DNA from 4 places in the Kosakonia beeri genome. Region 2 is predicted to be linked to each of the others. Evidence: predicted binding sites of a transcription regulator. Region 2 holds the regulator's gene; each other region holds the start of a gene.

Region 1 (7,962 bases), 2.1 Mb from region 2:
CTAAAGCCGGGTACGGAAGACAAACGCTATCTCAACTGCGATGACACCGATCCGGTACTGGAAGTGGAACAAGTGATCTATCTGGAAGACGGCACGCCGCTTGAGTACGCGCATTGCCACTACCGCTACGATCATGGCGGAGTTATCGTGGTTAATAACGGGGGATAGTTGGCGAATGGCGAGGCGTTAACCGGCCTGCGAGGTGTGCAGACCGGTTAACACTGCCCTGTGAGCGTCATGCTACCGGGCAGGAAAATGTTACTTAGTTCAAACGTACCGGCATACCGGAACGGTTCTGTACCGCCTGATCGACGATATTGGCATCGACATCTGGCTGGTTAGTCACCGTCTGCACCGCTTTGGTCAGCGCAATCGGCACAATCTCACCACCTGTGAACTGGGCTTCGGTAGTCGACAGGGGATTATGCACTTCGATATAGCGGCTGCCATCCGGTTCGGTGGTCGCTTTTACCGGCTCGTCAATAAACTGCACGCGCGTGCCGACCGGTACGTTTTCGAACAGGAACTTGATGTCATCATTACGCAGACGCACGCAGCCGTGGCTTACGCGCAGACCGATACCGAAGTTCGCATTGGTACCGTGGATTGCGTACAGACGGCCGATATAGAGCGCGTACAGACCCATCGGGTTATCCGGGCCGGCCGGCACGACAGGCGGCAGCGGTTGACCCATTGCAACATATTCCGCATGCATTTTGGCGGTTGGGGTCCAGGTCGGGCCAGCTTTTTTACGTTCGACTTTGGTGGTCCAGGCAATCGGCGTATCTTTACCCAACTGACCAATACCGATCGGCAGTACGATTACCGTGTTGGTGCCTTTCGGGTAATAGTAGAGGCGCATCTCCGCACTGTTGATCACGATCCCTTCGTGAACCGTATCCGGCAGGATCAGCTGCTGTGGAACATTCATCACAGTGCCGCCTTTCGGCAGGTAGGCATCAATGCCCGGGTTTGCTTCCAGCATGTTGGACAGACCCATCTGGTATTCCGCCGCAAAATATTCCAGAGGCTGTGTATTGCCTTCCGGGATAGTCACGACCTGGTTCTGGCCAATCACACGGCTGCCATCAGTCGGCAGCGGATAAGTAACAGCAGACGCGCTTTTGCAAAATCCCACGACAGCAAAGGCTGCCGCAAAAAGGGTAGTTAATTTCATGTTCATCTTATGCAAGATTATTGGCAAACGGGCCGTTGGGTTGAGAATGCAGGAAGCGCATTATATGTGCATTCCACCGTCCAGGGAATTCAGATGTGTACGAAATCACACTTTTTTCCCTTTGCTTGCAGTTTAGCGGGCTGACAGTGGGCAGGAATCTAATTCGGATTTGTGGCATAATATGGTGTTTGTCACATATTTCAGGATACTTCCGTGTTAGTTACCAGCAACGTCACCATGCAGTTCGGCAGCAAGCCGCTGTTCGAAAACATTTCCGTCAAATTTGGCGGCGGCAACCGTTACGGCCTGATTGGCGCCAACGGCAGCGGCAAATCCACCTTTATGAAAATCCTCGGCGGCGATTTAGAACCGTCGCTCGGTAACGTCTCGATCGATCCGAATGAGCGCATTGGTAAATTGCGTCAGGATCAGTTCGCCTTTGAAGAGTTCAGCGTGCTCGACACGGTTATCATGGGCCACGCAGAACTGTGGGAAGTGAAGCAGGAGCGCGACCGCATTTACGGGCTGGCGGAAATGAGCGAGGAAGATGGCTACAAAGTTGCCGACCTCGAAGTGCAGTATGGCGAAATGGATGGCTACTCAGCTGAAGCCCGCGCCGGTGAACTGTTGCTCGGCGTCGGTATTCCGGTTGAACAACACTATGGCCTGATGAGCGAAGTGGCTCCCGGCTGGAAATTGCGTGTGTTGTTGGCGCAGGCGCTGTTTGCTGATCCGGACATTCTGCTGCTCGATGAACCGACCAACAACCTGGACATCGATACCATCCGCTGGCTGGAGCAGGTGCTGAACGATCGCGACAGCACCATGATCATTATTTCGCACGACCGTCACTTCCTGAACATGGTCTGCACCCACATGGCGGATCTCGACTACGGCGAACTGCGTGTCTACCCCGGCAACTACGATGAGTACATGACGGCCGCCACCCAGGCGCGTGAACGCCTGCTGGCGGATAATGCCAAGAAAAAAGCGCAGATTGCCGACTTGCAGTCTTTTGTCAGCCGCTTTAGCGCCAACGCGTCCAAATCGCGCCAGGCCACTTCTCGCGCCCGTCAAATTGATAAGATCAAGCTGGAAGAAGTGAAAGCATCCAGCCGTCAGAACCCGTTTATCCGTTTTGAGCAGGACAAGAAACTCTTCCGTAACGCGCTGGAAGTGGAAGCCCTGACCAAAGGGTTTGATGACGGTCCGTTGTTTAAAAACTTCAACCTGTTACTGGAAGTGGGCGAGAAAATTGCCATTCTGGGGGCGAACGGCGTGGGTAAAACCACAATGCTGAAAACGCTGGTGGGGGAACTGCCTGCCGACAGCGGTACAGTGAAGTGGTCCGAAAACGCGCAGATTGGTTATTACGCGCAGGATCATGCAGAGGATTTCGACAACGATTTGACCGTCTTTGACTGGATGAGCCAGTGGAAACAAGAAGGCGATGACGAGCAAGCGGTGCGCAGCATCCTTGGGCGTTTGCTGTTCAGCCAGGACGATATCAAAAAGCCGGCGAAGGTGCTCTCCGGGGGCGAAAAGGGCCGGATGCTGTTCGGTAAGCTGATGATGCAAAAACCGAATATTCTGGTCATGGATGAACCCACCAACCACCTGGATATGGAATCCATTGAGTCGCTGAACATGGCGCTGGAGATGTATCAAGGCACCCTGATCTTTGTTTCTCACGACCGTGAGTTTGTCAGCTCGCTGGCAACCCGTGTGATTGAAATTACGCCGCAGCGCGTGGTGGATTTCAGCGGGAATTATGAAGATTATTTGCGCAGTCAGGGCATCGAATAAATTTACCGTCGTCTTTCACGCCGCAGGTGTGTTGGCTGCGCGCTCGTACCCCGGTCACTTACGTGAGTAAGCTCCCGGGGATACTCGGGCTTGCCGCCTTCCTGCAGCGCGAAATACTTAGGTAAATTGGTGGGCATGCCTGATGAGCCGGAGAAGGCCTGGCTGTGGTTCTGTCGGGCAAAACATTTTTTCACGCCGCAGGTGTGTTGGCTGCGCGCTTGTACCCCGGTCACTTACGTGAGTAAGCTCCCGGGGATACTCGCGCTTGCCGCCTTCCTGCGGCGCGAAATACTTAGGTAAATTGGTGGGCATGCCTGATGAGCCGGATAAGCCTTAACGCTATCCGGCTTTTTGTTTTACGCGAACACCCATTCGGTGGCCGCCACGCCGTTAATCAATAACTGGCGCTTATCCCCTGCCGGCAACGTCACTTTCAGCGCATTCCACGCCGGACGATAGTCGCCGCGGGTTTCGACGCGTAAATCCACCGTGCTGCCTGTGCAGCCCATTTCCCAGGTCAGCCACAGTGCATTACCCTCTTTATAGCCCCAGGACTCTCCATCATCTTCAAACAACATACCGCTGGAACGCCCCGTACCTTTCACCGGGAAGAGCTGCAATTCGCGGGTGTTATCTGCTTTTGCGTCCACATGCGTGATCCGCTCGCTCAGGGGCAGACCTGCACCGGCGCGCACCAGCAGCGGCAGGGTTTCCAGCGGCGCCGCCAGCGTCACCCACTGACCGGGCGCATACCAGTTACCGCTGTAAAAATCGTACCAGCCCGTATCGTTGGCAGGCAGCCAGACACGGCGCTCGCGCTGGCCCGGCTCAACAACGCTGGCGACTAATATGTCGCGACCCAGCAGGAAGTCATCACACTCTTCAAAGGTCTGCGCATCGTGCTCATGATCAAGGAAGGTCGGGCGCAACATCGGTTCGTCGTCCGCGTGTGCCTGCCACAACAAGGTGTACAGATAGGGCAGAAGACGGTAGCGCAACTCAATGGCGCTGCGGATCGATGGCGTGACAGCCGGGTACATCCAGGGTTCGTTCACCGTCTGGTCATCGTTCCATGAGTGAATGGTGAAACGCGGGTGCATCACACCATTTTGTACCCAGCGCACGAACAGTTCTGCATCTGGTTTATCGCCCGAAAAACCGCCCACATCGTGACCCACATTATAAAGACCCGACAGGCTCATCCCGACACCCATTCGGGTGTTATAGCGCAGGGTATCCCAGTTGGTACGGTTGTCGCCGCTCCAGGTCTGCACATAACGCTGCATTCCGGCGCAGCCGGAACGGGAAATCAGATACGGGCGCTTGTGCGGAGCAAAACGCTGCTGCGCTTCCATTGAGGCGCGCATCATCAGTAACGGCATTACCGGGCGGATATGTTTGATGGCGATGTCACGGCCAAACCCCTGGCAACGCGCTTCGCCGTCCCACACTTCAAACTCGTTATTGTCGTTCCAGGTAGAGTCAATGCCCATTTCCAGTAGCTGCGTGGTAACGCCTTCCTGCCACCACGCAATAGTCTGCGGGTTGGTGAAATCGAGGTGAGAGCCTTCATCATCCCAGAAGCTTGAGCGTTCCGGCGCATCCGCCTCGGAGTCGCGAATAAACAGCCCTTTTTCTGCCACTTCACTGTAGCGTGGGTGATCCTGCAACAGACAAGGCTTGATATTCGCCGCCAGTTTCAGTCCGGCCTCGTGGAACGCCTGGGTCATTACTTTCGGCTGCGGGACTTTGTCATAGTTCCAGTTAAAGACGTAGCGCTTACCGTTGATCGAGGTGTAGCCGGAAGAGAGCTGGAACGAGTCGCACGGAATAGCATGCTCTTCGCACAAGCGAATAAAGTTCATTAACTGGTTTTGCGCATCCGGGGCATCGGTGTAATGCATCGTTGAGCCGCTATAACCTAGGCTCCATTTCGGGCCGAACAGGGTCTTACCGGTCAAACGCACAAACGCTTTGGTGACATCCAGCGCGCGCGTGCCGGTAAAGAGGTAGTAATCAATATCGCCGGCTTCTGCCTGCCAGCGACGATACGCGGTGTGATAATTATCGATCTCGTTGCCGAGATCCAGCCAGCAACTGCTGAGGTTATCGTAGAACAGACCGTAGCTGATATCATCGCGACGGGTAAGGGTAAACGGAATATGTTTATACAGCGGATCCGTGCTGGCAGCGTTATAACCCATGGCATCCAGGTTGCGCATTTCATAACGCTGGCCGTTACGTTGCAGGTTGCCCGCCTTTTCACCGAGCCCGTAAAACCGTTCCTCTTTTTTACGGCTGAGATAGTGCGCCACGCCGTCGCCGTGGGCATTAACCAGATAAGCGCTGGTTGGGCGATCGCCTGCCAGCCACTGCCACTCTCCGGCGTCATTACGGTAGTGCCACTCCAGCCATAACGGCTGATGAACCGTAACCCGCAACTGCTCGCTTTGTAGCGTTAATGTTTCTTGCTGCTGGCTCAGTGACCAGGCGGGCAGGCTAAAGCCCGACAACTCTTCACGTGCACGGCCTTCCCACGGCACGTCATCTTTCGGGGCAATGCTCCAGGTTCTGTCCAGCGCCAGCTCGCCTTTACGCTTTAGCAGCACGCGGAACAGATTTTCCTCCAGCACATACAGGCACAGGGTGTGTTGCCCGTCCACCAACAGTTCAACATGGTGATCGGCCTGCTTTTGTAACGTCCAGTTCTTCAGGGTTTTCATATCAGACATCCACAATCATGCGCGTTTCGCGCGACGTTCAGCAATAAATGCCACCAGGAAAATAGCGCCAATCAGGTCAAAGAAACCCATGGCAATAAACAACGGATTAAAACCAATTTTGTCGGCGGTGACGCCAATCAACAGTGAGAAGAGGAAGCTGGCGATCCAGGCCGCCGAGCCACGCATACCGTTGACGGTCGCCATCTGACCTTTATCGAACGATTCCACCACCAGCGCGCTCAGCATGCAGGAGATGATCTGATGACCGAAACCGCCAATCGAAATCAGCACAATGGTGATGTACGGATCGCGGGTGAGGGCGACAATAGCTAAAGAAATCATCAGGAACGCGCCAGTAACCGAACTGGCCACCACGGAGTTGACGCGGGAGCAGCCAAACCAGCGGGTATAGAGTTTGGTGAGGTAACCACTGGCTACGCTGCCGAGATCGGCAGCAAGGAAGGGCAGCCAGGCGAACATGGCGATCTGTTTCAGGTCCATACCGTGTTCTTTTGCCAGGTACAGCGGTACCCAGAAGCTGAGCACAGCCCACGCCGGTTCCGCCATAAACGCCGGAAGGGCAATACCGTAAAATCGTTTGTTTTTCGACACGGTTTTCAGTGCCGTTAAAAAGGGCAGCTTGACGGCAGGGGGCTCATTATCCTGTTGAATAAACGCCAGTTCATCTTTGCTCAGATTCGGGTGTTTCTCCGGATTGTGATAAAACGCCCACCACAGCACCACCCACACCAGCGCCAGCACGCCGGTGAACATAAAGGCGCCCTGCCAGCCAAACGAGGCGTGAGCAAAGTAGATGATCGGCGGTGCCAGCATCGCACCAATGGAGAAGCCAACACCGGCCCAGCCTGCGGCAACCGGACGTTCAGATTTCGGGAACCATTCGCCAATGGTTTTAGCATTCGCCGGGGTGGCTGCCGCTTCCGACGCGCCCATGGTGAAACGCAAAATCGCCAGGTGCAGCCAGTTACCCGCACCCGCGTGGAAGATACAGGCCAGCGCCCAAATTATGGCGCACACCATAAAGCCGACCTTCAGGCCAATCACGTCAATCAGCCAGCCACACAGCGGCTGGAAAAGGGTATAGGCCAGCTGGAAGGCGCCGACAATCCAGGAATATTGTTCTGTTGTGATCCCAAGGCTTGTTTTCAGTTCCGGTGCCAGAATACCCAGCGAGTTACGGGTGATGTAGTTCACCGTTACGCCGAATAAAAACAGCACCAGCATCCACCAGCGTAATTTTTTGACTATCCGACGGCTTTTTGTTGCCGCCATTTCATTATTAATCCCCTGGCTCATTCTTATCTCCGCACATCTTCTTGTAGGGAAGTCGAAGCGCGCCATCGGTAACGTGTTATACCGGATTGGTTCGCGTGATGATTTTTGTTTAATTTTGCTGCCATCATGCATACAACTAGTATGGAAGTTGTACGACACATTTACGGTAGGGGAGAATAATCGCGCGCCATAGCGGATTTTGTGCAAGGATTCTCATAAATAGCGCAACACATCCGGCAAAATCATTATCACTCCATGAATAACAGGCTTTCTGTCTCATGAAAATTTTCCCATTATGGAAATGGAGCGAGATCACAGAATGGATAAAAAGCTCAAAATCAGCGAAATTGCGCGCCGCACGAACCTGTCGACCAGCACCGTTTCGCGCGTGCTCGCCGGGAAGGCCAACACCAGTGAAAAAGCCAGAACTGCGGTACTGGAGTGCGCCCGTGAACTGGGCGTAATGGACGGGATAGCCGCCGGGCGGTTGCTGCTCAATAATCTGATTGTTTTTGCCCCGCAACGCGCTTTTGATGAACGCTCGGACATTTTCTATTACCGGGTGATCCAGAACATCAATAAAGCGCTGGATCCGCACGAGGTTCGTCTGCGTTATTGTGCGCTGGAGGAACTCGACAGCGATGCCAATGAATTCCTCGCCAAAATGAATGCGCCGGAAACCCAGGCGGCGATCCTGCTGGGGATTGATGATCCGCATATTCATGAACTGGCGGCTGACATTGGCAAACCTTGTGTACTGATTAACTGCCGCGACGGACGCATGCGATTGCCGTCTATTGCGCCGGATCACCGCACCATTGGTGAATTTGCGGCGCGTTACCTCTTTGATATGGGGCACCGGGACGTGGTGAACGTGATGTGTCTGCGCCGTTACACCATGGATTTACGCCTGGCGGGCATTAAAGAAGCCTGGCAACAGTTCAATCTGCGCTTTAACAG
Region 2 (7,962 bases):
ACGAAGGGCTGCACGGTGGCGTGGTCACCCCACAGCATGACGTATCACGTTATGTTGATTTGCTGGTCGGCGTAGTGCCAATTGTTAATCTGGAGTGGATCCAGAAACTGGTGCGCGACACCAGCGAACGCGGCCACTCGCGCGAAGCGGTAATGGATTCCGTGGTACGCTCCATGGAAGATTACATTAACTTTATTACCCCGCAGTTCTCGCGCACGCATATCAACTTTCAACGTGTACCAACCGTGGATACCTCGAACCCTTTTGCCGCGAAAGGCATTCCTTCGCTGGATGAAAGTTTTGTGGTGATCCACTTTCGTAATCTGGAAGGGATTGATTACCCATGGCTTCTGGCGATGCTGCAAGGCTCGTTTATTTCCCATATGGACACGCTGGTGGTGCCTGGCGGAAAAATGGGGCTGGCGATGGAGCTAATCATGACGCCGCTGGTGCAACGGTTGATGGAAGGGAAAAAGATAAAATAGCGTTAGGGGAACCCGGTAACGCCACGCTACCGGGCTGAGCACATCAGGCTTCTATGACTTCGTAGGAATGGGTGATGTTCACCGCCTTTTCCAGCATCAACGCCACGGAGCAGTACTTCTCCGCAGAGAGATCCACCGCACGGGAAACCGCAGCATCTTTCAGCGCTTTGCCGGTGACGATAAAGTGCAGATTGATATGGGTGAACAGACGCGGGGCTTCTTCGCGACGCTCTGAGGTCAGCTTCACTTCGCAGTCGGTAACGTCATGGCGCCCTTTCTGCAGGATAGACACCACATCAATGGCGCTGCACCCGCCTGCGGCCATCAGCACCATTTCCATCGGGCTTGGTGCTTTATCGCCTGAGTTGCCATCCATCAGGATTTGGTGGCCCGAGGCGGACTCACCGAGGAAGGTTAACCCTTCAACCCATTTCACACGTGCCTGCATTTTTCTTTACTCCGAAGTGGCAATTTTCTTTACAGATTACGCGTACATAAGAAAAGTCGCAACGGAAGGCGACCTGCGTCATGCTGAAGCGAGACACCAGGAGACAGGCGGTTAAAGCTATGCTAAAACAATCTGGATGCTACAGAAAAAATGGATGTCACGCAGACACGCCTGACATCACACTTTAGAGACCGCAGATGACGCTGACGGTCCACTTCCGAGGATTTGGAAGCGAATACACAAAGTCGAACGATAACGTGTATAGATTGCAACCCCAGGGGCAGGGTGCACATCCTGTGTCTGGTGACAGCTTATAACAGAGGATAATCGCGCATGGTGCTTGGCAAACCGCAAACAGACCCGACTCTCGAATGGTTCTTGTCTCATTGCCACATTCATAAGTACCCGTCGAAGAGCACGCTGATTCACCAGGGTGAAAAAGCGGAAACGTTGTATTACATCGTTAAAGGCTCAGTGGCAGTGCTGATCAAGGATGAAGAAGGTAAAGAGATGATCCTCTCTTACCTGAATCAGGGAGATTTTATCGGTGAACTGGGCCTGTTCGAAGAAGGTCAGGAGCGCAGTGCGTGGGTACGCGCTAAGACCGCATGTGAAGTGGCCGAAATTTCCTATAAAAAATTCCGTCAGTTAATCCAGGTAAACCCGGACATTCTGATGCGCCTTTCCTCGCAAATGGCGCGTCGCCTGCAGGTCACTTCAGAGAAAGTCGGCAACCTCGCGTTCCTTGACGTGACAGGTCGCATTGCCCAAACGCTGTTGAACCTGGCGAAACAGCCAGACGCAATGACTCACCCGGACGGTATGCAAATTAAAATTACCCGTCAGGAAATTGGTCAGATCGTCGGTTGCTCGCGCGAAACAGTGGGCCGTATTTTGAAAATGCTGGAAGATCAAAATCTCATTTCCGCACACGGTAAAACTATCGTGGTTTACGGAACCCGTTAATCGACAAAACGGCGCGCCGCTTATCCGGTGCGCCGTTTTTGTTTTCTCATGTGGCGCAGGCTGATTTATCACCCCGAAATCAACTACGCACTGCGGCAAACGCTGGTGTTATGTTTGCCTGTGGCCATCGGCTTAATCGTCGGTCATTTGCAACAAGGTTTGCTGTTCTCCCTCGTGCCCGCCTGCTGCAACATTGCAGGTCTTGATACCCCCCATAAACGTTTCTTTAAACGCCTGATTATTGGCGGCTCGCTGTTTGCAGGATGCAGCCTCGCGGTACAACTGCTGCTTGCAGAGAACCTGCCCCTGCCGCTGATCCTCACCGGCATGACATTATTACTTGGCGTGACCGCCGAAATCAGTGCACTGCATGGGCGGTTACTCCCGGCCTCGCTGATTGCTGCCATCTTTACCCTGAGCCTTGCCGGCAGTATGCCAATATGGCAACCGTTACTGATTTATGCGCTTGGTACCTTGTGGTACGGGCTGTTTAACTGGTTCTGGTTCTGGATGTGGCGGGAACAACCGCTGCATGAAACGATAAGCCTGCTTTACCGTGAACTGGCGGACTACTGCGAAGCCAAATACAGCCTGCTGACGCAGCACAAAGATCCAGAAACCGCCCTGCCACCGCTGCTGGCCCGCCAGCAAAAAGTCGTGGATATGATAAGTCAGTGTTATCAGCAACTGCATATGCTGGCCGCGAACCAGCACAATGATTACAAGCGTATGTTGCGCGTGTTCCAGGTCGCGCTGGACCTACAAGAGCACATCTCTGTCAGTTTGCACCAGCCAGAAGAAGTGCAAAAGTTGGTGGAGCAAAGCCATGCCGAGCAGGTGATACGCTGGAATGCGCAAACCGTTGCTGCACGCCTGCGTGTGCTGGCCGATGATATTCTCTATCACCGATACCCTACGCGTTTCACGATGGATAAGCAGGTTGGTGCGCTGGAGAAAATCGCCCGCCAGCATCCGGATAACCCGGTCGGGCATTTTTGCGCCTGGCACTTTAGCCGTATCGCCCGCGTTTTACGCACCCAACGCCCTCTGTACAGCCGGGATTTAATGGCTGAAACGCAGCGCCGCCTGCCTCTGATCCCGGCGTTAAAAAGTTATCTTTCACTGAAGTCTTCCGCACTTCGCAATGCCGCACGCATTAGCGTCATGCTCAGTGTTGCCAGCCTGATGGGCAGCGCCCTGCATTTACCCAAGCCATATTGGATCATGATGACCGTGATGTTTGTTACGCAAAATGGCTACGGCGCAACACGGGTTCGCATTGTGCACCGTGCTGCAGGCACGCTTGCAGGTCTGGTGATTGCGGGTATCACACTGCATTTCCACGTACCACAGGGATATACGCTGGCGGCGATGCTGCTGATCACGCTGATCAGTTATCTCATTATCCGCAAGAATTACGGCTGGGCGATGGTCGGTTTTACCATAACTGCGGTGTACACCCTGCAGTTGCTGACGCTGAATGGCGAGGAGTTTATCGTCGCCAGATTTATCGACACCGTGATAGGTTGCCTGATTGCCTTTGGTGGCATGGTCTGGTTGTGGCCACAGTGGCAAAGCGGCCTGCTGCGGCAAAACGCCCATGATGCGCTGGAAACTTATCAGGAGGCCCTCCGCCTGATCCTCAGCGACAATCCGCAGCCAACACCGTTGGCATGGCAGAGAATGCGCGTAAACCAGGCGCATAATGCGCTATTCAACTCGTTGAATCAGGCTATGCAGGAGCCGGGCTTCAACACCCGTTACCTGGAAGATATGAAGCTGTGGGTGACGCACAGCCAGTTTATTGTTGAACATATCAACGCCATGACGACGCTTGCACGCGAGCACACCATGCTTACCCCGGATCTGGCGCAGCGCTACCTACAGTCATGTGAAATTGCGCTGCAACGCTGTCAGCAGCGGCTGGAATACGATGGGCCTGGCGAGTCGGGAGATGCAAATATTCTGGAGTCGCCGGAGACGCTGACCCACGGGCCAATGAGCACGCTGGAACAGCACCTGCAACGTATAGTGGGGCATCTGAACACCATGCACACTATTTCGTCGGTGGCATGGCGTCAGCGCCCACATCATGGTATCTGGCTGAAGAGACGCCTTAACCGTTGATCACTTTATCTACCGCTACCGCGAAGCGATTTAGCCCTTCTTCAATATCCTGCGCATCGATAATCAGCGACGGCGCAAAACGCATTACATCCGGCCCGGCATTCAGTACCATCACACCCGCCCCGGCAGCGGCATACAGGAAGTCACGCGCGCGACCTTTGTACTGAGGTTTCAGTTCCGCGCCAATCAGTAACCCCATGCCGCGAATGTCGCTGAACAGGTCGAATTTTTCATCAATGTGCTGTAACTGCTGAACGAACAGCTGCCGCTTGTCATTCACGCCATTCAGCACTTTCGGCGTATTGATAATGTCGAATGCGGTGCCGGCAACGGCGCACGCCAGCGGGTTTCCGCCATACGTAGAACCGTGTGAACCGGCATGGAAAACACTGGCAATCTCATGCGTGGTGAGCATAGCGCTGATCGGGAAACCACCACCCAGTGCTTTTGCGCTGGTGAGAATGTCCGGCGTCACACCATAGTGCATATAAGCAAACAGTTCGCCACTACGCCCCATGCCGCACTGCACTTCATCAAAGACCAGCAGCGCATTGTGCTGATCGCACAGATCGCGCAGGCCCTGGAGGAATTCCGGCGTTGCCGCTGTCACGCCGCCTTCACCCTGGATTGGCTCCACCACCACTGCGCAGGTGTGGTCATCCATCACCGCTTTTACCGCGTGCAGATCGTTAAACGGGACGTGGATGATATCTGCCGGTTTCGGGCCAAAACCATCGGAATACTTCGGCTGGCCGCCGACGCTTACGGTAAACAGTGATCGCCCGTGGAAAGCATTATGGAAAGCAATGATTTTGGTCTTATAAGGACTGTGGCGCGTCGATGCATAAAAACGCGCCAGCTTGAATGCTGTCTCGTTAGCTTCCGTTCCGGAGTTCATAAACACCACGCGCTCGGCAAAGGTGGCATTAATCAACTTGCGCGCCAGGCGCAGCGCAGGCTCGTTGGTAAAGACGTTACTGGTGTGCCACAGTGTTTCACCCTGAGTTTTTAGCGTCTCGACCAGCGCCGGATGGCAATGTCCCAGAGCCGTCACCGCAATTCCCGCAGCAAAATCAACGTACTCTTTACCCTGCTGATCCCACACGCGACTGCCTTTTCCCTTGACCGGGATAAACTCGGCCGGTGCGTAAATTGGCAGAATATCGTCATCGAAGTTTGCACGTGTTACCGCGTCTTGCTGAGTTGCCATGGCTTGCCCATCCAGTTTAGTGTTGCAATGATTATGAAAATATAATCACGAAATATGCATAAAAAATCACTGCATGGCAACCAGAAATCAGCGTAAGAGGAAGTTTTTCAGTAACTGATGGCCCTGCTCGCTAAGGATGCTCTCCGGGTGAAACTGCACGCCTTCCAGATCCCAATACCGATGACGGATCCCCATAATTTCACCGCTTTCGCTCCAGGCCGTTACCTCGAATTCATCGGGCAAGGTTGGCGGATCGATCACTAATGAGTGATAACGCGTAACGGTTAAGGGATTATTAAGCCCGGCAAACACACCGGTGCCATGGTGGGTTACCGGTGAGGTCTTGCCATGCATTACTTTCGCGGCGCGCACAATGGTTGCGCCAAAAACTTGCGCAATGGCCTGGTGGCCAAGGCAGACACCAAGGATCGGTAATGTGCCGCTGTAGTGACGAATCACTTCTAGCGAAACCCCGGATTCATCAGGCGTACAAGGGCCGGGGGAGATAACAATTTTGGCTGGTGCAAGGCGGGCGACATCCGCCAGCTCTATGTCATCATTACGTTTTACTTCTACATGCGCACCCAGTTCACAAAAATATTGATACAGGTTCCAGGTAAAAGAGTCGTAATTGTCGATAAGCAGGATCATGGCGGCCTCTGGGATAGCAAACCGCGCTAGTTTACCCGCTTTCGCTGGCTTCGCTTACCACTTTGCTGAAGATCGCGTACAGAGGCTCTAAATCGCCCATCGCTCCGCTCTGGTTAGCTGCACTCCAGCGCTCAGGTTTGATCCCCCGCCAGTCGACGGAAAACCCCGCATGCAGCGCCAGTTGTTCGAAGAAAATCCGCTGGGCAATGCCGTTCCCAAGACGGAATGGGTGCAGCACGTTAATTTCACAGTAGTAGTGCGCCAGTCGCGCCACAAATTCGGTTTTCTCCAGGCCGCACAGCCACTCTTCATCTTCCAGTTGCTGCATCAACGCGTTGCCCTCTTTTTCGATATATTCGAAATGGCAGAAACGCGTGTCGCCCTGGTAGATATCCACTTCCCGAAAACGCCCGGCCCAGTCGAACACATCCTGATAAAGATGATGATGGATCGCACAAAGATGTGGCAGACCACGCGCCAGGGGGCCCAGTTCCAGCGTCGCTGCGCGCAACGCCGTCAGTTGATACGCCGCCTGCTCCAGTCGTTGCGTCTGGCGGATGCTCAACAAATTGCGCATTACATCCAGTCCGGGGTAGAGATAAGGGTCGCGCCCGTCGCCAAATTTTTCACTCATAGTGCCTCCTGAGCTCTTCAAGCCGCGCGCTGGCCTCTTCAGCAGTCAGTGTGATCAATTCCGAATCCACGCCTTCCAGCCGCCTGCTGGCCTGGAAATTGATATTGCGTTGCTGTTCCCAGAGACGGGATTTTTGCTTGTCGGTGAGTTTTTTCGTCATGGCGCCCCCTGTTTGCCACAAGTATAAGCAGCAATTTTGCGTTACGCAGGGAGGGAACTGAAACACGGGCCGGGTAGCCCGTGTTGAGGAGACTTACGGTAATACTTTGGCAGAGAGGATAACTACCGGTTTTGACGGGACATTCTGGTACGGGCCGACATCATGTGTCTGCACCTGAGAAATTTTGTCGGCCACATCCATGCCTTTCACAACTTTACCGAATACCGCATAGCCAAAATCACGCTGTCCATGATCGAGGAAGGCGTTATCCGCAACGTTAATAAAGAACTGGCTGGTCGCGCTGTCTTTATCAGCGGTACGCGCCATAGAGATGGTGCCGCGCGTATTACGCAGGCCGTTGTCGGCTTCGTTTTTAATGGGCGGATTCGGCTGCTTTTGCTGCATCTGATCGTTAAAACCGCCACCCTGGATCATAAAGCCCGGTATCACACGGTGGAACGTGGTGTTGTTGTAGAAACCGTTATTCACATAATCCAGGAAGTTTTTCACCGACACAGGGGCTTTCTGGTTGTTCAGCTCCAGTTCGATATTACCCGCAGAGGTGGTGAGCAGAACGTGAGGGTCGCCTTTAGCCGCAAATGCAGCAGAGGAGAGACCAGAAAGGGCAAAAACAGCCGCAACAGCCGCCAGAGTCGATTTAACCATTAGGTTTCCTTAACGAAGCAGTAAAGAAAGCGAGTGGCTTGATTCTAAAGAGCAGTCAGCCAGCAGGCCAGCCTTTTACTTAATTTTACGTATTTGGAAACATATGTAACGCCAGACCGGTTCCCGCCAAGGATGCGCGGCCTGGCACGCCGTCAAGATTGTGCGTTATGACGGCTGAAAATAACCGTTTCTCCACCGCTATCGGTCTGGATCCAGGACTGCGCAGGCTGCGTTGTTGCAATGATCCGCCCCTGACGAATCGACCAGCGTACCGGCGCCTGGCAACGCACGGCATCAAAGCCACTCTCAACAGGCAAAATGATCATATTCGCCGGGTTGCCGGAGGCAATCCCATAATCCGTCAGGCCAAAGGTTCTGGCGCTGTTATGAGTGATTAAATGCAACCCATGCTCAATTTGCTGATACCCCATTAACTGACAAACATGTAACCCCATATGCAGCACCTGCAACATGTTGCCAGTGCCCAGCGGATACCAGGGGTCAAACACATCATCATGGCCAAAACAGACATTAATACCTGCGGCCAGTAACTCTTTCACCCGTGTGATCCCCCGGCGTTTCGGGTAATCATCAAAACGGCCTTGCAGATGGATA
Region 3 (7,962 bases), 790 kb from region 2:
TGGGTAATGACATCTATGGCCAGGTGTATGCCGGTTATCTGGAGACCATGTACGGCGGCGCAGGGGCTGAACTGCTGTGGCGTCCGGTAGACAGTAACTGGGCGTTCGGTATTGATGCCAACTACGTGAAACAGCGTGACTGGCGTAGCGCGCAGGACATGATGAAGTTCACCGACTACAGCGTGAAGACCGGCCATTTCACCACTTACTGGACGCCGTGGTTTGCCCAGGATGTACTGGTGAAAGCCAGCGTCGGGCAGTATCTGGCGGGAGATAAAGGCGGCACGCTGGATATCTCAAAACACTTCGACAGTGGCGTCGTAGTGGGTGCATACGCGACCCTGACGAACGTGTCGGCGGCACAGTATGGGGAAGGGGATTTCACCAAAGGCGTGTATATCTCTGTACCGTTGGATCTCTTCAGTACTGGCGCGACCCGCAGCCGTGCAGGTATCGGCTGGACGCCGCTAACGCGTGATGGCGGCCAGAAACTGGGTCGTAAGTTTGAACTCTATAATATGACCACCGATAAGACACTGAACTTCCAGTGATACCTGGCCCCTCTCCCTTACGGGAGAGGGGTTAGAGCCTGCGCAGTAACCGCGCAGGATTCCCGGCATACACCCCTTTTTCGCTAATCGATTTGGTCACGACGCTGCCTGCGCCAATAACGGCTCCGTCGCAAATCGTCACCGCCAGGATCGTGGCGCCGCTGCCAATCGACACATCATTGCCAATCACAATGCGCCCCCAGCTTTTGCGGTCGGGATTGGGTTTGCCGTCGCGGAACATATCGTTAGCGAACATCACACCGTGGCCGATAAAACAGCGCTCGCCGAGGGTGACGTATTCGCAGATAAAGCTGTGTGACTGAATTTTACTGCCGCTGCCAATGTGTGTATGGCTCTGAATTTCAACAAAAGGGCCAATGAACACATCATCGCCAAGGGTGCAGTCATACAGATTTGCCGGTTGATAAATAACGACATTTTCGCCGCAGGTAACATTGCGCACGGCGGTCTGGCGGAGATCCATTTTCGCTCCTTAAATGGCTTTGCCCAGAATATGCAAAGTGCTTTGCTGAGAGGGGGTGCTGAAGACGGTATCTTTGATGTGCGTAAAGCCCTGGCGAAGATAAAAACGGTAAGCCTGCGGGTTGGCGTCCAGCACTTCCAGCCAGAGAAAGGTTTCGCCCCGGCTTTTCGCCATGCGTTCTATTTCGGCAATCATCTGTTCTCCATAACCTTTGCGGGTTTCTCCCGGCAGCAGGTAGAGCTTATGCAGCAGCGTACCCGCCTGGGTTTCGCCCTCTATGGCACAGTGCCAGGAGACTTTGGCAAAGCCTGCCGGCACGGTACTCAGTGCGACAAACCACTCACTGGCCTGGCTTTGCAGGCTCTGCTGTAAAGCGTTAAGGGAGTATTCCTGCTGCAAAAAATCCTGCAGCTCCTGTTGTTCATGCCACAGATGCGCAAAGTGGTGGGTATAGCTGGCATAGCCCATCTCACTCAATAACGCGGCGTCGTCCGGGCGGGCTTTACGTATAGTCAGCACTGTTTAAGGCTCCCTGCGTGAAATTTACCGATGCAACATGTCATCACGCTGTGTCACAAAATATAAGCAAATAATGTAGATCAAGATCACATTTTTACGTTATACAAAGGGTCTTACTCCAGAATGAGGTGCCGCTATGACATCGCTCACTCGCCCCCGCGCTGAGTTTGTATCGACCCTTTTACAAACCGTGCTGAACCTTGGTTTGTTAAGTCTGGGCCTGATCCTAATCGTCTTTCTGGGCAAAGAGACGCTGCACCTGGCGGACGTATTGTTTGCGCCGGTACAAACCAGTAAATATGAACTGGTAGAAGGGCTGGTCGTTTACTTCCTTTACTTCGAGTTTATTGCCTTGATCGTGAAGTATTTTCAGTCCGGCTTTCACTTCCCGCTGCGCTATTTTATTTACATCGGTATAACCGCGATCGTACGGTTGATCATTGTCGATCACCAGTCGCCGATGGATGTGCTGATCTACTCTGCAGCGATCCTGCTGCTGGTGATCACCTTGTGGTTGTGCAACTCAAAACGGCTGAAGCGCGAATAAAAAAACGGCGATCCGGGGGATCGCCAAACAACAGTCACAAGTTAGGATCATACAAGTTGAGGGTGCAGTGGCATCGCCCGTCATCGTTCGGGTGACAGCGGTGGTGGCTCCCGTTATTTACCCCGCTACTGACGTTAATCAGCTTCAGGGATTAATACCGTCGCCGCCTTGCTCTCACCCGACATCTTCAGGGCGTAATAACAACGATGAAACTTAACCTTTCACGCCGCCTGCTGTCAGGCCATTAACCAGCCAGCGCTGCGCAAGTAAAAAGACCACGGTAATCGGAATGGCGGACAACACCGCCGCTGCTGCAAAATCTCCCCACAGATAGTTCTGCGGGTTGAGATATTGCTGCATCCCCACGGCCAGCGTGTAACTGTCGACGTCGCGCAGCAGTAGCGAGGCGACAGGAACTTCGGTAATGGCCGCAATAAACGACAAAATAAACACCACCGCCAGGATTGGCACCGACAGCGGCAATAGCACCAGGCGAAAGGCCTGCCACGGGGTTGCGCCATCCAGGGCGGCGGCCTCTTCCAGCGAGTTGTCGATGGTTTCGAAATAGCCTTTGATCGTCCACACATGCAGCGCGATCCCGCCTAGATAGGCAAAGATCACCCCACCATGCGTATTCAACCCGATAAAGGGAATGTACTGACCGAGGCGATCAAACAACGCATATAACGCCACCAGCGACAGCACCGCCGGGAACATCTGGAAAATCAGCATGCTCTTTAACAGCGTGGCTTTACCGGCAAAACGCATACGCGCAAAAGCGTAGGCGCAGGTGGTGGATAGCGCAACAATCCCCACGGCGGTAATTCCGGCGATTTTCACCGAGTTCCACAGCCACAGCAGCACCGGGAACGGCGGTGGGGTAACGCGGCCATCGGCGTGCTCCACGCTAAAGCCCAGCGCCAGACGCCAGTGTTCCCAGGAAATAGTTTCCGGAATCAGGCTGCCAGTCGCAAAGTTACCTTCACGCAGCGAAATAGCGACCACCATCAGTAACGGGAACATAATGGCGGCAATAAATACCAGCAATAACAAGTGAGTAACCAATAGTCGCACTTTTTGCGATTTCGCCTGCACCATAGCCATTTGCGTCGTCCTCCTTAATCAAATTTCATGCGGGTTGCTTTCAGGTTGACGATAGCCAGCAGACCGACCAGCAGGAAAATCAGCGTGGCGATCGCGGCAGCAAGCCCAAAGTCCTGACCACCGCCGCCTTCAAAGGCAATGCGGTAGGTGTAGCTCACCAGCAGATCGGTATAGCCCGCAGGCGTGGTGGTGCCAATGCGATCCGGGCCGCCGTTAGTCAGCAACTGGATCAACACAAAGTTATTAAAGTTAAAGGCGAAGCTGGCGATCATCAACGGTGTGAGCGGTTTGATCAGCAGCGGTAAGGTGATGCGGAAAAAGTTTTGCAACGGTCCGGCGCCGTCCATTGCCGAGGCTTCATACAGATCGTCAGGGATCGCTTTTAACAGCCCCATACAGAGGATCATCATGTAGGGATAACCGAGCCAGGTATTAACGATCACGATCATGGTCCGCGCCGTAGTGGGATCGCTAAACCATGCGGGTTTAATGCCAAACAGCGCGCTCAGCATCATGTTGATCTCGCCGAAGCTCTGGTTGAATAACCCTTTGAAGATCAGAATCGAGATAAACGACGGCACTGCATAGGGCAGGATCAGCAGTACACGATAAATGGCTTTCCCTTTAAGCGATTCCCACTGGACGAGGCACGCCAGTACCATGCCAACGGCAACAGTCAGCACCACGGTCAGCACAGAGAACACCACCGTCCAGACAAAGATGGCGATAAACGGCTTCTGGATACCGTCATCGGTAAAGACACGGGTAAAGTTGTCCCAGCCGATGGTCACGGTATAACCGGGGCTGAGTTTTTCGCTGCCCCAGCTTCCGTCGGCATTGATCGCCTGGAAAAAGCCGATAGCGTTATTTGCGCGGTATTTCGCACCGCTCTGGTTGTTGGTCAGCACCCCGTCGTCGCTCAATTGATACAGGGGGCGGGTGCCGGAGAACTGGCGCAGTGAACTCATGATCACTTTGCTTTCGTCCGGCAGAATGGCCGTCAGCTGGTTGAGTGCCTGGCGATTCTGAGTGATGACACGCAGGTTCGCGCGCTCACCGTCGGGCAGGGCATTCACCTCTTTTAAGGTGATTTTCTGCTCGCCACCGGGTTTGAACGCGTCGGAAAGGTAGTGTTTGCCGGTGTCGCTATCGGTCAGCGCCAGTTGCCATGCGTCACCCGACGCATAAAGGCCGAAATTGTAGGCTTTCCCTGCCTGATAAGAACGATCGAGCAACACCTGTTGCGCGCGCTCCTGGGTAAGCTGGTTGGTGCTGCTGTAGTTGGTAAAGGCGATGGCGATGGTGCAAATCAACGGGAATAGCACAAACAGCCCCATGCCTGCTACCCCTGGGTAAACATAACGCCAGGCGTAGGCCTTCCGGTTTGCAAAGATATACAGACCTGCGGAACTGAGGATCAAGGTGGTGATGGCAAAAAGGTATTCCCCCTGGGCATACATCAAGACGACAAGGTAAGCCACCAGAAGCCCGGTAAGGGTAATGGCGGCCCAGGCGATTTTCGGGCTTTGCCACCAGTGGCGTTTTCTTACAACATCCATGGGAACATCCTTTTACAACGATGAAAACGAGTGACAGGTGGCGCGGCGCTTCTCTGGCCTGCCCGCCGCGCCACCTGTCCTGTGACTTACTTGGTGATACGACCCTGCGCGTCTTTCAACGCAGCATCCACGGTCTGACGGCCACTCACGGCATTGATAACCGCAGTCCGGGTGGCGTACCAGAAGGCAGCCATTTGCGGGATATTCGGCATAATTTCACCGGTTTTCGCGTTATCCATAGTGGCGGCAATGCGCGGATCTTTTGCTAATTGATCCTGATAGGTTTTCAGCGCCACGGCACCCAGCGGTTTGTCTTTGTTCACCTCTTCCAGACCCTGATCGGTCAGCAAGTAGTTTTCAAGGAACTCTTTCGCCAGTTCTTTATTCGGGCTGGCGGCATTGATGCCCGCGCTCAGGACGCCGACGAACGGTTTCGACGGTTTGCCATTAAAGGTTGGCAGCGGGGCGACGCCGTAATTGACTTTGCTCTTCTCAATATTGGCCCATGCCCACGGACCGTTGATGGTCAGTGCGGTTTCACCTTTATTAAACGCCGCTTCGGCAATTGAATAATCGGTGTCGGCGTTCATGTGCTTGTCTTTAATCAGTTTCACCAGGAAGCTCAGGCCCGCTTTGGCACCCGCGCTGTCTACGCCAACGTCTTTCACGTCATATTTGCCGTTCTCAAACTTGAAGGCGTATCCGCCGTCGGCAGCGATCAGCGGCCAGGTGAAATATGGCTCTTGCAGGTTAAACATCAGGGCATTTTTGCCTTTCGCCTTCAGCGTCTTATCGAGCGCCGGGATCTCTTCCCAGGTTTTTGGCGGGTTTGGCAGCAAGTCTTTGTTATAAATCAGCGACAAGGATTCCACGGCTACCGGGTAAGCGATCAGCTTGCCGTTGTAACGCACTGCGTCCCAGGTGAAGGGATAGAGCTTGTCCTGGAAGGCTTTGTCCGGAGTGACTTCCGCCAGCAGGCCAGATTGCGCATAGCCACCAAAGCGGTCGTGTGCCCAAAAAATAATGTCCGGGCCATCGCCCGTGGCGGCAACCTGTGGGAATTTCTCTTCCAGTTTGTCCGGGTGTTCGACGGTGACTTTAATCCCGGTGTCTTTCTCAAATTTCTTACCCACTTCGGCAAGGCCGTTATAGCCTTTATCGCCGTTGATCCAGATAACCAGTTTGCCTTCTTCTATTTTGGCGAGGGCAGAGGCAGAAAACACCATCGTCGCTACTGCGGACAATGCGAGGATGCGTGCGCCTGTTTTGATTTTCATATATCCCGTCCTTTAGGTGATGTGCTCGTGGATACGTTCAGGGTGGTTCGACGGGATTAGTCTCCTTTTTTGGCAAGCGCTTCTCATCCTCCTTAAACCTACGCCCCCGGGGTGATTTGTGTGATCTGTGCTGCATAAATTTTCGTTATGTGTCTCAGCGCACACAAAAAAGCGCTGATTTTTGCAAAGCGCATCACGAAAATGCCCGCAGCACCCCCGTCCGGGGGGCAGAGCCATCCTGCTCATCCTCCCATCTCCTCCCCCATAAAAAACCGGGGGGGTGGAGGATTCGCACACTGTACCGATGCCCCATAGTCAGCCAACGTTGAATGTTTCTGTTGGTGACAGGTTGTAACGAAGGGAGAAGGGCATGGCGAGCGTACAGCTGCGTAATGTAACGAAAGCCTGGGGCGATGTGGTGGTGTCGAAAGACATTAACCTTGAGATCCACGAAGGTGAGTTCGTGGTGTTTGTTGGCCCGTCAGGCTGTGGTAAATCGACGCTGCTGCGCATGATTGCCGGGCTGGAGACCATTACCAGCGGGGATTTGCTGATTGGCGATACCCGTATGAATGAGGTTCCTCCCGCTGAACGCGGCGTTGGTATGGTATTTCAGTCTTACGCACTCTATCCGCATTTATCGGTCGCGGAAAACATGTCTTTTGGCCTGAAATTAGCGGGCGAGAAGAAAGAAACCATCAAAACGCGTGTCACGCAGGTTGCCGAAGTCCTGCAACTGGCGCATTTGCTGGACCGCAAACCGAAAGCACTCTCCGGTGGTCAGCGTCAGCGCGTAGCGATTGGCCGTACGCTGGTGGCCGAACCCCGCGTCTTCCTGCTTGATGAACCCCTCTCCAACCTTGATGCCGCCTTGCGTGTACAGATGCGCATTGAGATTTCGCGTCTGCATAAGCGACTGGGCCGCACGATGATTTACGTCACCCACGATCAGGTCGAAGCGATGACGCTGGCCGACAAAATCGTGGTACTGGATGCCGGCCGCGTTGCGCAGGTCGGTAAACCGCTGGAGCTTTATCACTATCCGGCTGACCGCTTTGTCGCCGGGTTTATCGGTTCGCCGAAGATGAATTTCCTGCCGGTAAAAGTGACGGCTACTGCCATTGAGCAGGTGCAGGTTGAGTTGCCTAACCGCCAGCAAGTCTGGCTGCCGGTAGACAGCGCCAATGTGCAGGTCGGCGCCAACATGTCTTTGGGCATTCGCCCGGAGCATTTGCTTCCCAGCGACATCGCCGATGTCACGCTGGAGGGTGAAGTTCAGGTCGTAGAACAGCTCGGTCACGAAACACAAATTCATATCCAGATCCCCGCAATACGTCAGAACCTGGTTTACCGCCAGACCGACGTGGTGCTGGTAGAAGAGGGTGCCACATTCGCCATCGGTTTACCGCCGGAGCGTTGCCATCTGTTCCGTGAAGATGGCACCGCCTGCCGCCGGTTGCATAAAGAACCTGGCGTTTAAGCATTCCAAAAAACTTACACAAAGCCATTCGCGCTATCTCGCTGCAGCCACTCAAGAGATAGCGCAAAAGGGGATGTGTAAAAAGAAAAGCAATGATCTCAGGAGATAGAATGATGATTACTCTGCGCAAACTTCCACTGGCTCTCGCCATTACGGCAGGCATTTTGTCTGCTCAGGCGGGCGCCGTCGACTTTAAAGGTTATGCCCGTTCCGGCATTGGCTGGACAGGCAGCGGCGGCGAGCAGCAATGCTTCCAGGCGACGGGTGCAGGCTCTAAATACCGTCTCGGCAACGAATGTGAAACCTACGCTGAATTAAAACTCGGCCAGGAAGTGTGGAAGGAGGGCGATAAAAGCTTCTACTTCGACACTAACGTGGCTTATTCCGTAGCCCAGCAAAATGACTGGGAAGCAACAGACCCGGCATTCCGTGAAGCTAACG
Region 4 (7,962 bases), 2.3 Mb from region 2:
GTTGACAACGTCAACCTGAATGTACCCGAAGGCGAAATGTGTGTTCTGCTGGGCCCTTCCGGCTGCGGTAAGACCACCACGCTTAAAATGATCAACCGCCTGATCGCGCCGAGCAGCGGCACTATTTTAATAAACGGTGAAGACACCAGTGCAATGGACACCGTCACCCTGCGTCGCAACATTGGTTACGTTATTCAGCAAATCGGCCTGTTCCCGAACATGACCATTGAAGAAAATATCACCGTGGTGCCGCGTATGCTGGGTTGGGATAAAGCCCGCTGCAAAAGCCGTGCGGAAGAGTTGATGGAGATGGTGGCGCTGGACGCTAAAAAATTCCTGCATCGCTATCCGCGGGAGATGTCTGGCGGCCAGCAACAGCGTATCGGCGTGATCCGTGCGCTGGCTGCGGATCCGCCGGTACTGCTGATGGATGAGCCCTTCGGCGCTGTCGACCCGATCAACCGCGAGGTGATCCAGAACCAGTTCCTCGATATGCAACGCAAGCTGAAAAAGACCGTTATGCTGGTCAGCCACGACATTGATGAAGCGCTAAAACTGGGCGACAGGATCGCCGTGTTCCGCCAGGGACGCATTATTCAGTGCGCCAGCCCGGACGAGCTGCTGGCAAAACCGGCCAATGAGTTTGTCGGCTCTTTTGTCGGCCAGGATCGTACCCTCAAACGCCTGTTGTTAGTGTCTGCAGGGGACGTTACCGATCAGCAACCGACTATCACGGTGCGTGAATCCACCTCCGCTGCTGAAGCGTTCGCCACCATGGATGATAATGACATTCGCGCTATCACCGTTGTGGATAATGCGGGTAAACCGCTGGGCTTTGTTAAGCGCCGTGAGGCACGTAATGCGGCCGGCCATTGTGCGGATCTGCTGCATCCGTTCCGCATTACCGGTAAGGCGGAAGATAACCTGCGTGTGGTGTTGTCCAAATTGTATGAAAGCAACACCAGCTGGATGCCCATCGTCGATGAAGAAGGCCGCTATAACGGGGAGATTTCGCAGGATTATATTGCGGATTACTTAAGCTCCGGGAAAACGCGCCGGGCGCTTAATATTCACAGCGATGCCTGATAAAAAAACCTCCGCAAGGAGGTTTTTTTTCATGCCAGCACGCGGTCAGCGACCAGCATTCCGGTCGCCATCTGCAGATTGATGTATTGCGCTAAATCACGCTGTTCCGGGCGCGGCAGGTACGGCAGTTCCCCCACCAGCGGCGCGGGCAGCTTTTTGCTCAGTACGCTGATAATTTCTGCATAGTGGGCCAGCCCAGGATTGATTCGGTTTGCAACCCAGCCAATCAGCGGCAACCCGTCGCTGGCTATCGCCTGCGCCGTCAGTAACGCGTGATTAAGACAGCCTTCCTGGATGCCCACTACCATCACCACCGCCATTTGTTCCTGTACCACCCACTCGGAAAGCGGACGCAGATCGTTCATCAGGCTACGCCAGCCGCCCGTCCCTTCCACGACAACATGGTCGACACGGTCGCATAAACTGGCCAGACCGTCAGATAACAAGGTGTAGTTAATGGGGCAACTGTGCGCGACGCTGCTCTCTTCTTCGCTTAAGGCTATCGGGTTCACCGCCTGATACGGTAATTCCAGCGAAGAGACACTTTGCAGCACCAGCGCGTCTTTGTTACGCAGCCCTTCCGGCGTCGCTTTGCTCCCTTTTGCCACGGGTTTATAACCCGCCACTGTTTTACCGCTGGCAGCCAGCGCCTGTAGTAGCGCGCGGGACGCCACTGTCTTGCCGACAGAAGTGTCTGTACCCGTTACAAAGAAACGCTTAAGCATGACGAACCCCACCGTTGTTCAACGAAAATATAAACCAGGAAAATAATTCAGGAGGGAAAGTCTAAGTTAACTGCATCTGGCCCGGCTTGAGATAGCGCAATTTTTACGACGACAGTGTAAAAATGTTACCCCTGCAACAAACGAATCAGCAAAGATCCGTTATACATCGCGTCTTTTACCAGCGCCGCACCGGCCATGGTGCCCTGATTGGTAAACTGGGTACTTTCGACACTGATGTGTTTGCTGTAGGCGGGCAGCGCCTGCTGGCGAATACAATCGGCAATGGCCGGGAAAAGGATCTCTGCCGCACTGCTAAGCGGTGAGCCAATCAATATTTTTTGCGGATTGAACAAATTGACCATGATGGCGAGAATACGACCAATGTTCGCGCCGACCCCGCTAATAATGTCTTTCGCCAGCAGATCCCCCTGCTGCGCCGCCTGGCATAACCATTCAACAGAGAGCGGTTTCTGATGCAGCATCGAACTCATCGACTGGCTCATCCGCCGTTGCGCCATTTCCAGCACGCTTTCTACGCTGGCGATGGTTTCCAGGCAACCGTGGTTGCCGCAGTAGCAACGCTTACCGTAAGGATCGACCTGCGTGTGTCCAATCTCCACCAGGCTGCTGCTCCCCGCATGCAGTAAGCGCCCGTCGGTAATCACCCCGGCGCCAACGTTATGGTCAATCACCACCTGGATAACATCCCGCGCACCGCGAGAAGCGCCAAACAGCGCTTCAGCCATGGTCCATGCGCTTATATCATGCTGAACATATACCGGCACGCCGGTGTGCTTCTCCAGCGCCTCGCCTAGCGGCATATCTTTTACGTCGTCATAAAACGGCATGCGATGAACAATGCCATTTTCAGTATCAATGATACCAGGCAGCGTAATAGCAATCGCTGTCAGCCTCTCCAGCTGGTTCTGATGACGGGTAAAAAAACGGTCGATATGGTCGATAATCCGCTCCAGCAACGGCAGTTCGGCGGCAAGCGGTAATTCCAGACGGTCTTCCACCACCAGTTTGCTGCTGAGATCGCGCAGGGAAAGGAAAATTTCGCCGCGACTGATGCGCAGCGAAAGATAGTGCCAGGCCTCGGTTTCCACCACCAGCCCAACCGCCGGACGCCCGCGGCTGCCTGGCTCCTGAATTTCCGTCTCCTGCACCAGGTGCGCTTCAAGCATTTCGCGAACGATTTTGGTAATACTGGCCGGCGCAAGCTGCGCGAGGCGTGACAGGTCGATGCGCGATACCGGGCCAAGCTGATCAATCAGGCGATATACCGCCCCTGCGTTGGTCTGCTTAATTTGATCAATATGCCCAGGCTGACTATCAGCAACCACCTCTGACTCCCTTATTTTCGCGCTTCGAAATAAACTGTTGGCTATGGTGAAGGAGTTACTGGTTGTCGTCAAATATTTACCCCGGCTTGTGATTTACAGCACATTTTGCAACGACTTATGCGCAAAATTCACTCGCCTGCTGCTGCCAGGAGCTGCGTCCTGAAACGCGCCGCCGCTGTTCCCTGCTCCCGATGTTTTGACCACACCAGCCACATTTCCGATACCGCATCCGGCTCTATGATCGGTACCCAGCGCATTTCGCTAAGCTGCACACGCCGGAAAGAGGCTGGCAAAATCGACACCCCCATGCCCGCAGCCACCAGCCCTATGATGGTCATTGCTTCCCCCACTTCCTGAGCAATGCGCGGCGACAACTGGTAACGCCGCATCAGACCAATAATATCGTCATACAGGCCGGTACCGACGTGTGGATCGAAAAAGACAAATGGCTCCCGCGCCAGTTCCACCAGCGATACCGCAGCCCTGGTGGCCAAAAGGTGATCGCGGGGGATCATCGCCAGCAACGGCTCGCGCAATATTACCTGCCAGGCCAGCGTCTCCGGCAAAGGTGTATTGCGCATTAGACCGAGATCCAGCGTGCCTTCGTTCAGCGGCGCAATCTGGGCGCGGGTATTGATTTCCCGTGTCTGTAAGTGCACATCAGGGTAGCGCTGGCGAAACGACGACAGCGTATCGGAAACGGCTTTGATAAACGGAGCCGAAGAGGTAAAGCCAATGCGCAGCTCGCCGGTTTCCCCCTGATGCAGGCGCGCCGCACGGGCTACGGCGTCATCCACCTGGCTTAATATTTGCCGACTGTCCGCCAGGAACTGGCTGCCCGCAGGGGTGAGCGAGACGCTGCGATTGGTTCGCGCCAGCAGACGCGCGCCCACCTGCTGTTCGAGGATCTGGATCTGCTGGCTCAGCGGCGGCTGCGAAATGTTCAGTCGTGCTGCCGCATGGCCGAAATGCAGCTCTTCAGCCACGGCAATAAAATAGCGCAGATGACGCAGTTCGATATTCATATGTATAAGGTCTTATTTGAGATTATTAATATATTAGACAGAATATTCCTCGTTTCATACCCTTAGCGTGTGGTAAGCCCGTCACCCAAATCACGGGAACAAACGTAAGGATCTCAAGTGAGTCGTACAACAACCGTTGACACCAGCCCGGCAAGTGGCGTCAATGAACCGTCCGTCGCTGCGCCGGGGCAATTTATTAAACGTGGTACTCCCCAATTTATGCGCGTTACGCTGGCCTTGTTCTCTGCCGGGCTGGCGACCTTCGCCCTGCTTTACTGCGTACAACCGATCCTGCCGGTGCTGTCTCAGGAATTCGGCATTTCTCCGGCCAGTAGCAGTATTTCCCTTTCCGTCTCTACTGCCATGCTGGCGGTTGGCCTGCTGTTTACTGGCCCACTGTCAGATGCCATTGGGCGCAAAAAAGTGATGGTGGCCGCCCTTCTGCTGGCGTCCTGCTGCACGTTATTGTCCACGATGATGACCAGTTGGCACGGCATCCTGGTGATGCGCGCGCTGCTGGGGTTGTCGTTGAGCGGCGTGGCGGCGGTCGGCATGACCTATTTAAGCGAAGAGATCCACCCCAGCTTTGTGGCCTTCTCGATGGGGTTGTACATCAGCGGAAACTCGATCGGCGGAATGAGTGGGCGTTTGATCAGCGGTGTTTTTACCGACTTTTTTAACTGGCGGATCGCGCTGGCAGCCATCGGGTGCTTCGCGCTGGCGTCTGCGCTGATGTTCTGGAAAATTTTACCGGAATCACGCCATTTCCGTCCTTCATCGCTGCGCCCCAAAACCTTGTTCATTAACTTCCGGCTACACTGGCGTGACAAAGGCCTGCCGCTGCTGTTTCTTGAAGGTTTTCTGTTGATGGGCTCGTTCGTCACCCTGTTTAACTACATTGGTTACCGGTTGATGCAGTCACCGTGGATGCTGAGCCAGGCGGTAGTCGGTTTGTTATCGATTGCCTACCTGACCGGGACCTGGAGTTCACCTAAAGCGGGCGCGCTGACCAGCCAGTATGGTCGTGGCCCGGTGATGATGGGTGCCAGCAGCGTTATGTTGCTGGGCCTGTTACTGACCCTGTTTGCCTCCTTGTGGTTAATTTTTGCCGGTATGTTGCTTTTTACCGCCGGGTTCTTTGCCGCGCACTCGGTCGCCAGCAGTTGGATTGGCCCGCGCGCACGTCGTGCCAAAGGTCAGGCATCGTCGTTGTATCTGTTCAGCTACTATCTGGGGTCCAGCGTGGCGGGGACGTTAGGCGGTGTGTTCTGGCACAACTATGGCTGGAATGGCGTCGGCGGATTTATTGCCGCCATGCTGGTGCTCGCCGTGTTCGTCGGCAGCCAGCTTCATGCGCGGCTGCGTTAAGGCAATAACCGTTTTACAACCCCGCTCTGGCGGGGTTTTTTATGTGCGCTGTGTCCGCCTGTATTAAAACAGGCTCAGGATCGATGCCGCACCCTGCAATTCCCGCACGGCATCAAGCGCCATCAGAGCAATCATTACCCATACAAACGGATTCATAATCGTGCTGTATATTGGTTATGTCGTTGAGATGTATCTATTATGGTACAAATTCCATGCTTTACGGATTAACTACCACTTTTAGGTGGTTATTCGTCGCAAAACAGAAAAATATGAGGCATAGATGGACAAGCAAAACTACCAGCAACTCACCCGCACCTTCCTGCGCCTGTCGCGCTTTTCGCATCTTGCTGCCATCGCCGGTTGGGACATGTTTGCCATGATGCCACCGGGCGGTAGCGCGGCGCGGGGTGAAGCGCTGGCGGAGTTAAGTGTCCTGCGCCACCAGATCCTGACCGATAAGAACGTGGCACAGTGGCTGCAGGCAGCGCAGCAAGAAAATCTCAACGACATCGAACAAGCCAACCTTCGGGAAATGCATCGTCATTATCAGGAAGCCGCGCTGCTGCCAGAAGCCCTGGTAGAAGCGCAGTCACTGGCCGGTAGTAAGTGCGAACACGCCTGGCGTACGCAACGACCCAATAACGACTGGGTGGGCTTTTCCGCCAATCTAAAAGAGGTTGTCAAACTCAGCCGCGAAGAGGCCCGGTTACGCGCCGACGCTAAAGGCTGCTCACCGTATGATGCCCTGCTTGATAAATACGAACCGGATATGACCAGCGCCCGGCTTGATGAACTGTTTGGCGACGTGAAGTCCTGGCTTCCGGACTTGCTGAACCAGGCGGTGGCAAAGCAGGCGCAACAGGCTCTGATTGCCCCGCAAGGGCCGTTCCCCATCGCCGATCAGCGCGAACTGGGCCTGCAGGCAATGCAGGTACTGGGGTTTGACTTTAACGGCGGGCGTCTGGATGTCAGCGCACACCCTTTCTGCGGCGGCGTACCGGAAGATGTGCGCATTACCACTCGCTACGATGAAAACGAACTGCTCAGCGCCCTGTTTGGCGTGGTGCATGAAACCGGGCACGCACGCTATGAACAGAACCTGCCGCGTAGCTGGCCGGGGCAGCCAATTGCGCTGGCGCGCTCCACGGCGATCCACGAATCGCAAAGCCTGTTTTTCGAGATGCAGCTGGGCCGCAGCGATGCCTTCCTGCGTCGCCTGCAGCCCGCTATTGTCGCGCGTTTCGGTATGCAACCTGCATTCGAAGAAGAGAATTTTATTGCATGGAATCAACGGGTTAAACCCGGTTACATCCGTGTCGATGCGGATGAAGTCAGTTACCCGGCGCATGTGATCCTGCGTTATGAGATTGAACGCGCCCTGATGGATGGCGATATTGAGGTGGAGGATATTCCGGCGCTGTGGAATGAAAAAATGCAGGCATGGCTTGGGCTTTCCACGGAAGGCAACTACCGCAACGGCTGCATGCAGGACATTCACTGGACCGACGGCGGCTTCGGCTACTTCCCGTCCTATACGCTGGGCGCAATGTACGCCGCGCAGCTTTTCCACGCCGCGCGCACCGCGCTTCCGGGTCTTGACGGGGCGATTGCAGCCGGTGATTTCAGCGCCTTGTTCGACTGGTTGCGCCAGAATATCTGGCAACACGGCAGCCGCTTCAGTACCGAACAGCTCATTAAAAATGCCACAGGTGAAGCGCTGAATAGCCACTATTTCCGCCAGCATCTTACCCGCCGTTATCTTTGATAATCCCGCGCCGGGACAGCCTTCCCGGCGCCCTTTTCCTCGTTGTACATTACGTTACACGCCGATACTAATCACTCACGGAACGCCTGATTTTTTAGGGATATAGTTCTTTCAACGGCCCCGCAGTGGGGTTGAATGATGAAACTAATTCGAGGATATCGGAATGAAAAAAGTATTAGCTCTGGTTGTTGCCGCTGCTATGGGTCTGTCTTCCGTTGCGTTCGCCGCTGACACGGCAACCTCTACTCAGGCTCCGGCTGCTGCTCCGGCTGCAACTACCGCTGCACCAACCACCACCACCAAAGCCGCACCAGCGAAAAAAGTGCATAAAAAACACAAAAAAGCCGTAGAGCAGAAAGCACAAGCAGCAAAAGCCAAGAAACATCACAAAAAAGCCGCCAAACCGGCTGTAGAGCAAAAAGCGCAGGCTGCTAAAGCCAAAAAACATCACAAAAAAGCCGCTAAACCTGCTGTAGAACAGAAAGCGCAGGCTGCTAAAAAACATGTTAAACACACTAAACATGTAAAACATACCGCTAAACCAGCTGCTCAACCGGCTGCATAAGACACCGCGTGACTGAGTCCGGCATCCGCTTACAGGGTGCTGTGACAAACCGGCGCTGAACCTTTGGGGGAAGCGCCGCTTT

What was found. Region 2 encodes CRP, which controls carbon source genes, mostly activating them, when cyclic AMP is high. Its sites were predicted from a motif close to ATGTGANNNNNNTCACAT; they were not measured.
Region 1: the regulator CRP is predicted to act here: its motif matches at 1,357-1,374, upstream of ACUY4S_RS15570 (ABC-F family ATPase).
Region 3: the regulator CRP is predicted to act here: its motif matches at 1,629-1,646, upstream of psiE (phosphate-starvation-inducible protein PsiE).
Region 4: the regulator CRP is predicted to act here: its motif matches at 3,244-3,261, upstream of mlc (sugar metabolism global transcriptional regulator Mlc).

Annotation. Positions count from the first base shown of each region.
Region 1 is NZ_CM135106.1:3,276,933-3,284,894, reverse strand. It holds gene ACUY4S_RS15580 (GntR family transcriptional regulator) at 1-168, shown strand, start outside; gene ldtB (L,D-transpeptidase) at 263-1,183, opposite strand; gene ACUY4S_RS15570 (ABC-F family ATPase) at 1,391-2,983, shown strand; gene ACUY4S_RS15565 (glycoside hydrolase family 31 protein) at 3,340-5,706, opposite strand; gene ACUY4S_RS15560 (MFS transporter) at 5,722-7,023, opposite strand; gene ACUY4S_RS15555 (LacI family DNA-binding transcriptional regulator) at 7,322-7,962, shown strand, end outside.
Region 2 is NZ_CM135106.1:445,837-453,798, reverse strand. It holds gene ACUY4S_RS02140 (phosphoribulokinase) at 1-485, shown strand, start outside; gene ACUY4S_RS02135 (OsmC family protein) at 529-933, opposite strand; gene crp (cAMP-activated global transcriptional regulator CRP) at 1,267-1,899, shown strand; gene ACUY4S_RS02125 (YccS/YhfK family putative transporter) at 1,948-4,026, shown strand; gene argD (bifunctional acetylornithine/succinyldiaminopimelate transaminase) at 4,016-5,236, opposite strand; gene pabA (aminodeoxychorismate synthase component 2) at 5,324-5,887, opposite strand; gene ACUY4S_RS02110 (putative adenosine monophosphate-protein transferase Fic) at 5,919-6,521, opposite strand; gene ficA (FicA/YhfG family antitoxin) at 6,514-6,681, opposite strand; gene ppiA (peptidylprolyl isomerase A) at 6,775-7,347, opposite strand; gene ACUY4S_RS02095 (cytosine deaminase) at 7,500-7,962, opposite strand, start outside.
Region 3 is NZ_CM135106.1:4,576,762-4,584,723, reverse strand. It holds gene ACUY4S_RS21705 (YjbH domain-containing protein) at 1-551, shown strand, start outside; gene ACUY4S_RS21700 (acyltransferase) at 583-1,035, opposite strand; gene ACUY4S_RS21695 (GNAT family N-acetyltransferase) at 1,045-1,554, opposite strand; gene psiE (phosphate-starvation-inducible protein PsiE) at 1,691-2,101, shown strand; gene malG (maltose ABC transporter permease MalG) at 2,315-3,205, opposite strand; gene malF (maltose ABC transporter permease MalF) at 3,220-4,764, opposite strand; gene malE (maltose/maltodextrin ABC transporter substrate-binding protein MalE) at 4,851-6,041, opposite strand; gene malK (maltose/maltodextrin ABC transporter ATP-binding protein MalK) at 6,412-7,521, shown strand; gene ACUY4S_RS21665 (maltoporin) at 7,632-7,962, shown strand, end outside.
Region 4 is NZ_CM135106.1:2,718,880-2,726,841, forward strand. It holds gene osmV (osmoprotectant ABC transporter ATP-binding protein OsmV) at 1-1,086, shown strand, start outside; gene bioD (dethiobiotin synthase) at 1,116-1,811, opposite strand; gene mlc (sugar metabolism global transcriptional regulator Mlc) at 1,937-3,157, opposite strand; gene ynfL (multidrug efflux transcriptional activator YnfL/SxtR(Kp)) at 3,286-4,182, opposite strand; gene ynfM (multidrug efflux MFS transporter YnfM/SxtP(Kp)) at 4,300-5,550, shown strand; gene ACUY4S_RS12950 (KPN_01571 family protein) at 5,614-5,706, opposite strand; gene ACUY4S_RS12955 (carboxypeptidase M32) at 5,831-7,315, shown strand; gene asr (acid resistance repetitive basic protein Asr) at 7,479-7,880, shown strand.